Regions from separate parts of the Pelorhabdus rhamnosifermentans genome, predicted to be linked through region 1. Evidence: riboswitches for the same ligand, from Rfam matches in the RefSeq annotation. Region 1 holds a riboswitch; the other holds the start of a gene.
The links. Region 1 has a riboswitch for ZMP and ZTP ahead of folP (dihydropteroate synthase). Riboswitches for the same ligand answer to the same signal wherever they lie in the genome.

Region 1 (5,163 bases):
TCAATATAAAATGTGTGAAGAGCGATTAGGCGAGTTTTTGATTGTTTCTGCACCTGATTTTAAATACAAACTTATTGGCAACCAGGCGGATGATCTAGTTACTATGATTCGTAAATATAAAAAAGAGGATTGGATAGTTGACCGCATACGATATACGCTGTTAGTTCCACAAGAAAAGCTTCTGAAAAATCCGAATTTTTTATCGGCACAAGTGGGTATTAGTATTGATGAAGAGAATTTGTGTATGCTGGACTTCTCAGAACAACAGGAACTTTCATCGTTACATGATGTGAATTACTTATATACAATAGTAGGAACAAGCTACTCAGAACAAGAAAATAATACATTGAATAAAGCTTTGAAATATTTAAAAGAAGAAGGTAGAGAAGTAAATGGTCCCATGATTGGAAGATACATGGCAAGCTCTCATAAAGATGGTCTTGATTATTATGAAGTTTGGATTGCAATTAATAATCATTGACCTTGGAGTAGCTCTAAGGTTTATCATCTTATTGGGGTGATAAGCATGAATGAAAAAATATTAGGTGAAGAAAAGATTGCTACGTTATTTCTAAAATACAGTATTCCTGCGATTTCTGGGATGTTATTTTTAGGATTAAACACAATTGTGGATGGCTTTTTTGTTGGCCATTATATTGGAGTTAATGCTTTAGCAAGTGTAAATATTGCTATGCCTTTTTTTAGTTTAATGATTGCGGTTGGTGTGGTAATAGGTATTGGAACACAGAGTATTATAGGTAAAAAATTAGGTGAAAGCAACATAGAAGAGGCGAGTGACACATTTAAAACGTCGCTTAGTTTCATGTCAGGAGCATCGTTGTTATTTTTAGTAATAGCGATTGGTTTTACAAAACAGATAGCTGCTTTTTTGGGGGCAAATGAGCAATTAATGCCAATGGTAATAACTTATATTAGCTATGAAAGTTTATTTTTACCATTTTTAGGGGTAATGTTTGTTTTAGATTATGTGTTAAAATTAATGGGGAAACCTGTATATTCAATGCTAGCTCTAGTTATTGCTGTTATAAGCCATATGATGTTTAATTATTTATTTATTGTACAACTCGGACTAGGAATTAAAGGGGCTGCTTTGGCTGCAGGCTTAGGCTATAGTATTGCATTTGTTATGACTATACTCCCTTTTATAATGGGAAGAACCACTTTAAAATTATTTAAAGGAAATTTTAAGAAATCATTAGCTTGTAATGTTATCTATAATGGCTCATCGGAAGGGTTATCGGAGATAGGCACGGGTGTTACAACATTCCTATTTAATATTACGCTTATGCATTATGTAGGTGAAGTTGGCGTAGCCGCCTTTACAGCTATTAGCTACTTGTCTTTTATTGGAAATAATATACTGATTGGATTATCAGATGGCGTTGGTACTATCATTAGTTATAATTATGGTAGCGGTAAAATAGAGCGTGTAAAAAAAGCATTAAAGCTTGCTGGTTTTTCGGCAATAATCATCGGTGTAGGATTGTTTTCCGTTATATCCATTTTTGCTAGAGAAATAATTGCGATATTTTTAGATGCGAATCATGAACAAGCTTTCAACTTTGCTGTGTATGGTGCGAGACTGTATACCTTCGCATTTCTAGTAAATGGATTGAATGTCGTTTCATCAGGTTATTTCACCGCTATTTGTAAACCCAAGAGTTCGGGATTAATTGCTTTAAGTAAAGGCATAGTATGGATAGGTATAGGCATTGTTATGTTGCCGCAGATATTTGGTATAAAAGGCATATGGTTAACTGTACCTGTTGCAGAAATGCTAACGTTAATATTATCCGGATCATTGATGTATAAACATTTTAAGTATCAAATTCAACCTAATTAGAATAGATAAAACTGAGGTGTGATAGTGCAAGAATACGATAATAAAGTTGCGTTGATTGATGCTATAAAAAAGACTTATCAGCTTTTTGATAGAGAATTTGATGAAATTCTAGAAGAAAAAAAAGATATCCGAATTAAAGAAGTGGATAAGACACCACAAGAAATGATAGTATATCAGCTTGGCTGGTTAAATCTTATTATGGGATGGGAAAATGATGAGTTGAATGGAAAGGAGGTTGTTACTCCTTCCCGCGACTATAAGTGGAACCAGTTGGGGCAGCTTTATCAATCTTTTTATGCTGAATACAGTGGATATTCACTAAAGGAATTACGAAATTTGTTTAAGGAAAGCATCGAAATGTGGTGTGACTGGATTGGTCAATTGAGTGACGAAGAACTATTTACGCCAAATGTACGCAAGTGGACAGTAACACGCGCAAATTGGCCGATGTGGAAATGGGTACATATAAATTCGGTTGCGCCATTTAAAAGTTTTAGAACTAAGATTAGAAAGTGGAAAAATCTAACGGAAACAATATAAGAATAAAGTATTAATATCGCAGAATTGGCAATTAAAAAGGATTTTTCATGAGGTACGGTATGATTTTATAAAGAAACACCTGCTATTTCTCATTAGCAGGTGTTTTTTCATGCGTATTTTTTGGAATTTTCGCATATCCTTATCACGGCTTTTTTTCCTTGTGAGTGGCGTAGTATTCTTTAAATGTGGTCTTAAACTGTATTTTTGTCCAACCGCGTAGATCGGAATCGTCGCTTTCCATTAAGTTCTTTAATATATCTGTCATATCTTTTAAGTCGGGGTCAGAAATGGCCTCGACTTTTTGTGCTTGAGGTTCAATTCCTCTTAATAGCCAATCAGTTGATACGTTATAGAGATCACAGAGAATCACGATTGAATCAGCTGACGGCTTAACCTCATCTTTCTCATATCTGTTTAAATTACTTCGGGATATTCCTGTTTTTTCTGCTAAAAGTTGAAGTGTCGTATTGGGCAATGGAAGGCTTCTGATCCGAAGAAGCCCGGGACATACCAAATTTCTGTTGATTACCTGAAGTTCGGCAATTGGGCCATTGATTCTACGTTTTGGAAAATTGTTTTACTAGTGCCAGGCGGCAACGGTATTGGAGGGGATGATGCGAAGGCTTTGGATTGGATTTTGATTACGTTGTTGTAAAAATCTTGATGTGGACTTTAAATATTACAATTTAACTCTACTTTTTATTGTGAAATATCTGATGATTTTTTTGTTCAGCTTTTTCCTTTTTACGGCGCAGGAAGGAAAATAAATCACTCATGGCTGCTACAGTGATAAAAAAATTTTGGCAAAGTTAAGTATGAATTCGCTTACAATAGCCATTATGCCTAACCTTTTTTACAGCAACTTCGCCAATTCTTGGTATAGCGTGTTACATGATTTTGATTCACACTGTTTTTTATGTAATAATCAAAGCTGGTGAAGATGATTTCTCGTACCAATACAAGTTTGCTTCTTGACTTTTCCATTTTTTCAAGATAACTGCAGTTCTGGAAAACAAATTAATTCGACTTGTTCTTGATTGGTGGTTTCCATCATTTGCGAAGAAGCTCTTATGTGAATCCGCCACTACTGAAATAAATTGGGGTTGCTATTTTGATTTTACGTTGACAAAAAGACATTTTGAGTGTAATTTAATGTTTAAGAGTCATATTACTGACGGATGTGGATGACCACAAGGGAGTATGACTGAAAAGGCCGACCGTCTGGGCGAATGACCCAGATAGTCTGCTTTTTTTTGCAATGCTGGATAAAAAGACAGGTTTAGATTAAGAAAATGGCAGAATAGATAATTAATAAATACATAAATGATATTTAAAGGAGGAGAGTTTTAATATTACTGAGGACAGTTTCTCGGATGGCGGACTTTATCTCGATGCAAAACAAAGCTATAGAAAAATCTCTTAAGCTTGTGGAAGATGGCGCTGATATCATCGATCTAGGGGCCGCTTCTAGTAATACTGAAACGAAAAAAGTGAAGCCGCAAGAAGAAATTAATCGTTTAAAACCCGTCGTTAATTCTTTGCTATCGCAAAATATTTCAATTTCGATAGACACTTTTAAGCCTGAAGTTCAAAAATATTCTTTAAAGAATAATGTTCATTATTTAAATGATATTCAAGGATTCCCTCATTCTGAAATTTATTCTGATTTAGCAGCATCTAATTGTAAACTTATTATAATGCATTCCATCCAACGTTTTGGTCCGGCTACAGTTATTGAGACTGAACCTGAAAAAGTATTTAAGGGAATGGTCGCTTTTTTTATCGAACGTATTAAAGTGCTTCAAGATTCAGGTATTCCATTGGAACGAATGATTTTGGATCCGGGGATGGGATTTTTCTTAGGAGCTAATCCTGAATCTCCAATTTATGTTTTAAAAAATATAAAACAATTGAAGGAATATTTTAATTTACCAATCCTTGTTGGAGTTTCTCGAAAATCATTTTTTGGGAAACATTACCAATCGCAAAGTAAATGAGAGAGGATCAGCTACTTTAGGAGCAGAAATTTATTTAAGTTATATGGGTGTAGACTATATTCGTACGCATGATGTACGTTCTTTGAACGATGCACTAAAAGTGATTAAAGCATTAATCTGAGTTCAATTAAAATAAATCCTAGTTCGATGTTTAAAGAGGATTTTTTTTACTAACAGGACAACCATAAAAAGTAATGATAATATCCCGATTACAAGGAGACGACAATGATAGATCAGGGAAAAATTCGCGAAGCAGTAGCAATGATCATAGAAGCAATAGGAGAAAATCCTGCAAGGGAAGGACTTCAAGGTACACCTGACCGTGTAGCGAGGATGTATGATGAGATATTTGGTGGATTAGAAGAAGACCCCAGAAAGTACCTTGAGGTACATTTTAACGAAGACCATGATGAGATGATCTTAGTGAAAGATATCCCGTTTTATTCCATGTGCGAACACCACTTTGTCCCTTTCTTCGGCAAAGCCCATGTAGCATATATTCCGTCGAATGGTAAAATAACTGGTTTGAGTAAATTGGCAAGATTAGTAGAGAGTGTGGCTAAGCGTCCGCAGCTTCAAGAACGTTTGACCAGAGAAATTGCGGATATCATTGTGGAGTGCCTGAATCCGAAAGGAGTGGCTGTTGTTATTGAAGCTGAACATATATGTATGAGTATGAGGGGAGTAAAAAAGCCAGGTTCAAAAACTGTTACATCAGCAGTCCGTGGATTATTCAGAAAAGATGATAAGACCAGAGCTGAG
Region 2 (5,163 bases), on a different contig from region 1:
GGTATGATGCTTGTCGATGGAGCAGTAAAGAACAACTTGCCAGCAGATATCTTACGTGAGATGGGAGCTGATATTGTCATTGGTGTTGATTTAGGTTATGATGGAAAACCGAATTATGGAATCCAATCGGTTGGTGAGGTACTTATGCAATGCATTGAAATTATGTCACGGGAAGTCACTTTATTAAAAGGGCGGCAACATTCTGATCTGGTTATTCGACCGCAAACGTTTGATATTTCTTTTTCAAATAAAGTTGATATTGATACTTGTATTGACAGGGGTGTTTTTGCGACAAAAGAGCTCATTCCAGACATTTTGGATTTAATACGCTAATTCTGTCACGGAAAATCAGCCTGGCAAAAAGTAACTTGTTAATTTTTACTGGAAAAGCTATAATTAAAATAGAATTTTTACCCGTGGATATAAATGGAAAAGGGTATGTTTTGTTTATAGGAGTGACTGATTTATGTTACAAATGAACGGGATCAAAAAAGGACTTGTGCTTTGTTTAAGTGGATTCCTTATTTTAATAACAAGTTTTGTCGGAAATGTTAAGGTTGAGGCTGCTAGCTTTACAGAAAATTTATTATATGGTGCTGCAGCGTTTGCTTATATTAATGGTCAACTGAATAATCTTAATGACAATCATCAAAAAGATTTGTTAGCGCAAACGCAAAAACAAACGGGTGTCTATGAAAATGAGGAAAAAGATGCCTATTTAGCGAATGTAGCACAACGCTTAATGACGAACGGGATTATTAAGGGTCATTATGCTGTATACTTAACACCTGACAAAAGCATTAATGCTTTTTGTACGTTAGGTCGTGTGATTGCTGTTAACAAAGGAACTATTGAAATGCTTGATGAAGATGAGTTTGCTTCTATTCTTGGTCATGAAATGGGACATGGAGAACACAAGGACCCTGTAGAAGGAACGAAAAAAAGTATCGGTCTTGGTGTGTTAGTTGATTTGTACTTACAGGATAATCCGGGCATAACAAGCCAAGTATTGGGTGTTGCAAGTGCTAATTATATCAATAATGAAGTCATTACCATGCAAGAAGAATGGGCGGCAGATAATGCTGGTTTTGATAATGCTGTTGCTGCAGGCTATAATCCGGGTGGTGGCGCTGCTGCCATGGCTTTTATGCGCTCTAAATTGGGAGAATTATGGCATGATGGACTGAGCAAAATTGTGAGTCCCAATAATCATCCTAAGACTTCCGACCGTGTGAATAATTTTTCTAAGAGAATGACAGATTATAGTCATGGCCATGTTACTGTAAAAGGTGATAAAACGGTTTGTCTTGACGGTGTTGAGATTATCACGCCAGCGAAGACTGAACGTTATTTAGCAGCTGAACGTACATATTTAATTGCGGGTAAACTTGCCAGAGAATATCATAACAATACACTAGAAACGGTATCTGTTGGGCAAAATGGCACTGTCTATATGGGAGATCGAGCTCTTTTTACACCTGTTGATGGAGACAGCGATACAGCCCAAGAGGTTGCGGATAAAATTAACGTCCTTATTAAAAAATAGGTAAAAGTAAATTGATAAAATTGTATCCCCTTAACAAGAAACTTCATATGAATAGGTTAGGGGGCGATACGATGTCGATGTTTGATATGAAAAGTATTGTTAAGGCCATTCGAGTTCATGATATTACGATGTTGGCCTTAGAGAAGAGTAATTCTGAGTGGGATTATCAGGATGAACAGGAATTAACCCGTGCTATTGTTGCCAAATATGATTCCATTAATCGCTTGGTCTTGCAAGACATGAAATACATGGAAAGAATATCACGTCAGCAAGCAAGAAAGGCGAAAAATGAATCTATAAAGCAATAAGGCTGGAGAAACAAAAGAGCAACAGTAAGGTGTTGCTCTTTTGTTTATGACAAGGTTTACAATAGGTTAGGAGGAACTATCGATGAATTTTGCTAAGCATACTAATCAAAAAGTATTTCGATTGATTATACTTACTGTATTTGTTATCCTTGTCTGGATTAGCTTTAGGGTATATCCTGCTTTTTTTCAAAAGATGTATGTTTTACTTCTACATGGTGATGTGAGGGGCAGTGTTCACTTCATCCGATCTTATGGACCGTATTCCATGATTGTTAGTTTCTTACTTATCGTTTTTATTAACACTGTCGCTGTACTGCCAAATATTTTCATCTTAGCTGCTAATGGTGTGATTTTTGGTGTAGTAGAAGGAACGATTATTTCGTGGTTAGCTGAATCAGTGGGTGTCATTTTAAGCTTTATTTTGATGCGATATTTTTTTCATGATGTTGCTCATAGTGTGATTATTCGCAGTAATGCCTTGAAACGAATTGATGAATTTAGTGGCAAGCAAGGATTTCGCGTTATGCTTGTGGCGCGGTGTATTCCCTATGTACCATCCGGTCTTATTACGGCTCTTGGTGCTGTAAGTAGTATTACCCTTGCTGATTATGCCCTAGCTACATTTATTGGAAAATTACCATCTGCCTGGATTGAAGTCACTTTAGGTCATGATTTGTTATCTTATCAGGATCATGTTATGAGGCTTACACTCCTCATCTTTTTATCCATCGCTTTATATTATTTTTTAGCGAGAAAGAAAAAGCAGCAATAATGGATGACTACATAACAATTTTTACTTGTTGACGAATAAAGATTATTAACATATAATAATGACATGAAAATAAAATTAAATGGGATGTAGAACTGACGGATAGTGGAGATTACCACGTGAACTACATTCTTGAAATGCCGACCGTCTGGGCGAGATTGCAAGATCTTGTTTCAGAGGGTCTTTTTGTTGCAATCTTCAATGTTAATTCAATTATTCAATTGAGGAGGTCATGCAATAATGGCATGGAAAGGTTTTGTTAAAGGAATTTGGAATGAGAAAATTGATGTTCGTGATTTTATTCAGAATAATTATCAACCCTACAGTGGTGAAGACAATTTTTTAAGTGGTCCCACCATAAAGACGAGTGCACTATGGAAAGAATGCTGTGATTTATTAGATCAGGAACGGAATAAAAACGGTGTACTTGATGTTGATTATCAGACTGTTTCAACAATTACTTCACATAAGCCAGGATATATTGACAGAAAACTGGAAAGTATCGTTGGTTTGCAAACCGATGCACCGTTGAAACGCAGTGTCATTGTCAATGGTGGCATTCGCATGGCAGAACAAGCCTGCGAGGCTTATGGTTATAAGTTAAATCCCGAAATTAGTGAACTTTATCATCATCATTGCAAAACACACAATACAGCTGTTTTTGATGTTTATACAGATGAAATGAAACATGTGCGCAAATTAGGCATTATTACGGGGTTGCCTGATGCCTATGGCCGCGGACGCATTATTGGTGATTATCGTCGTATCGCTTTATATGGAATTGAGCGGCTTATTGTTGAAAAACGAACTGACTTGAAAAATATGGAAGGCCGAGCTATGGTGCAAGAAGCGATCCAGTTGCGCGAAGAAATTATGGCTCAAATTGCTGGATTACAGGATATGTCACTCATGGCCCAAAGTTATGGATTTGATATTACGCAACCTGCTGTAAATGCGCAGCAAGCTGTTCAATGGGTTTACTTTGGTTATTTGGCGGCAATTAAGGAACAAAATGGCGCTGCCATGTCATTAGGTCGTGTATCAACTTTTCTTGACATATATATTGAGCGTGATTTGGCACAAGGGGTATTAACAGAAGAAGAAGCACAAGAACTGATTGATCAATTAGTAATAAAATTGCGTCTTGCACGTCATTTGCGTACACCAGAATATAATGAATTATTTGCTGGTGATCCGCTCTGGGTGACAGAAGCTATTGGCGGTATGGGGGAAGATGGACGAACCTTAGTGACACGTACGTCTTATCGTATTTTAAATACTTTATATAATTTAGGTCCAGCGCCTGAACCGAATCTGACTGTATTGTGGTCAACAAAGTTACCTGCCGCCTTTAAAAAGTTTTGTGCTAAAGTGTCTGTCGATACAAGTGCTATTCAATATGAAAATGATGATATTATGCGTATGGACTATGGTGATGATTATGCTATTGCCTGCTGTGTATCAGCAATGAAAGTAGGCAAACAGATGCAGTTCTTTGGTGCCAGAACGAATTTGGCTAAGGCCTTATTGCTTGCCATTAATGGTGGCCGCGATGAGAAAAAAGGTGACCAAGTCGGGCCCGTGCTCCCTGTCCTTCAGGACGAATACCTTGATTATGATAAGGTAAGAAAAAATTATTCCATCGTTTTAGAATGGTTGGCTGGATTATATGTCAATACAATGAATGTCATCCATTTCATGCATGATAAGTATGCTTATGAACGGTCACAGCTTGCCTTGCATGATACAGACGTAGAACGACTCATGGCTTTTGGGGTTGCTGGATTATCTGTTGCAGCGGATTCGTTAAGTGCCATTCGTTATGCTAAGGTACAGCCTGTGCGAAATGAACAAGGCATTGCTGTTGATTTTAAAATTACTGGCGACTTTCCTTGTTTTGGCAACGATGATGACAGAGTAGATCGCTTTGTTAAAGAAATTACAGCTGAATTCTCTCACAACTTAAAACAACATCCCGCTTATCGGAATGCCAGACATACCTTGTCTGTGCTCACAATTACTTCAAACGTTATGTATGGTAAAAAAACCGGTTCTACTCCTGATGGACGTCAAAGTGGACAACCTTTTGCACCAGGTGCAAATCCCATGCATGGACGTGATGCGCGGGGAGCCTTGGCTGCCATGAATTCTGTGGCCAAAATATCTTATGAAGATTGTCGTGATGGTATTTCCTATACTTTTTCAGCGGTTCCAGGAGCACTTGGAAAAAGTTCGACAAATAGGGTAGATAATCTTGCTGCTGTACTTGACGGTTATGCTATGCAGCAAGGCCATCATATTAATGTGAATGTTCTTGATCGAGAAGTTTTAGAAGATGCCATGATTCACCCGGAAAAATATCCCCAACTAACGATTCGTGTGTCAGGTTATGCTGTAAATTTTGTAAAGTTAAGTCCTGAGCATCAACGCGAAGTAATTAGTAGAACTTTTTATCAGGCTATGTAATATCTACTCTACACAATCAACAGAATTTCCACTAAAATTTCCGAATGGTTAAATATGTATCGGTGAGGGGTTAG

Region 2: linked by a shared signal. The riboswitch ahead of pflB (formate C-acetyltransferase) and the one ahead of folP (dihydropteroate synthase) in region 1 are both predicted to bind ZMP and ZTP.

The regions. Positions count from the first base shown of each region.
Region 1 is NZ_JAHGVE010000002.1:146,615-151,777, forward strand. Features, by position in the region: gene Ga0466249_RS03915 (MerR family transcriptional regulator) at 1-481, shown strand, start outside; gene Ga0466249_RS03920 (MATE family efflux transporter) at 527-1,864, shown strand; gene Ga0466249_RS03925 (ClbS/DfsB family four-helix bundle protein) at 1,889-2,404, shown strand; gene Ga0466249_RS03930 (helix-turn-helix domain-containing protein) at 2,547-2,879, opposite strand; ZMP/ZTP riboswitch at 3,562-3,638, shown strand; partial or broken gene folP (dihydropteroate synthase) at 3,756-4,522, shown strand; gene folE (GTP cyclohydrolase I FolE) at 4,627-5,163, shown strand, end outside.
Region 2 is NZ_JAHGVE010000004.1:205,705-210,867, forward strand. Features, by position in the region: gene Ga0466249_RS07100 (patatin-like phospholipase family protein) at 1-333, shown strand, start outside; gene Ga0466249_RS07105 (M48 family metalloprotease) at 467-1,546, shown strand; gene Ga0466249_RS07110 (hypothetical protein) at 1,618-1,854, shown strand; gene Ga0466249_RS07115 (TVP38/TMEM64 family protein) at 1,937-2,626, shown strand; ZMP/ZTP riboswitch at 2,705-2,784, shown strand; gene pflB (formate C-acetyltransferase) at 2,864-5,089, shown strand.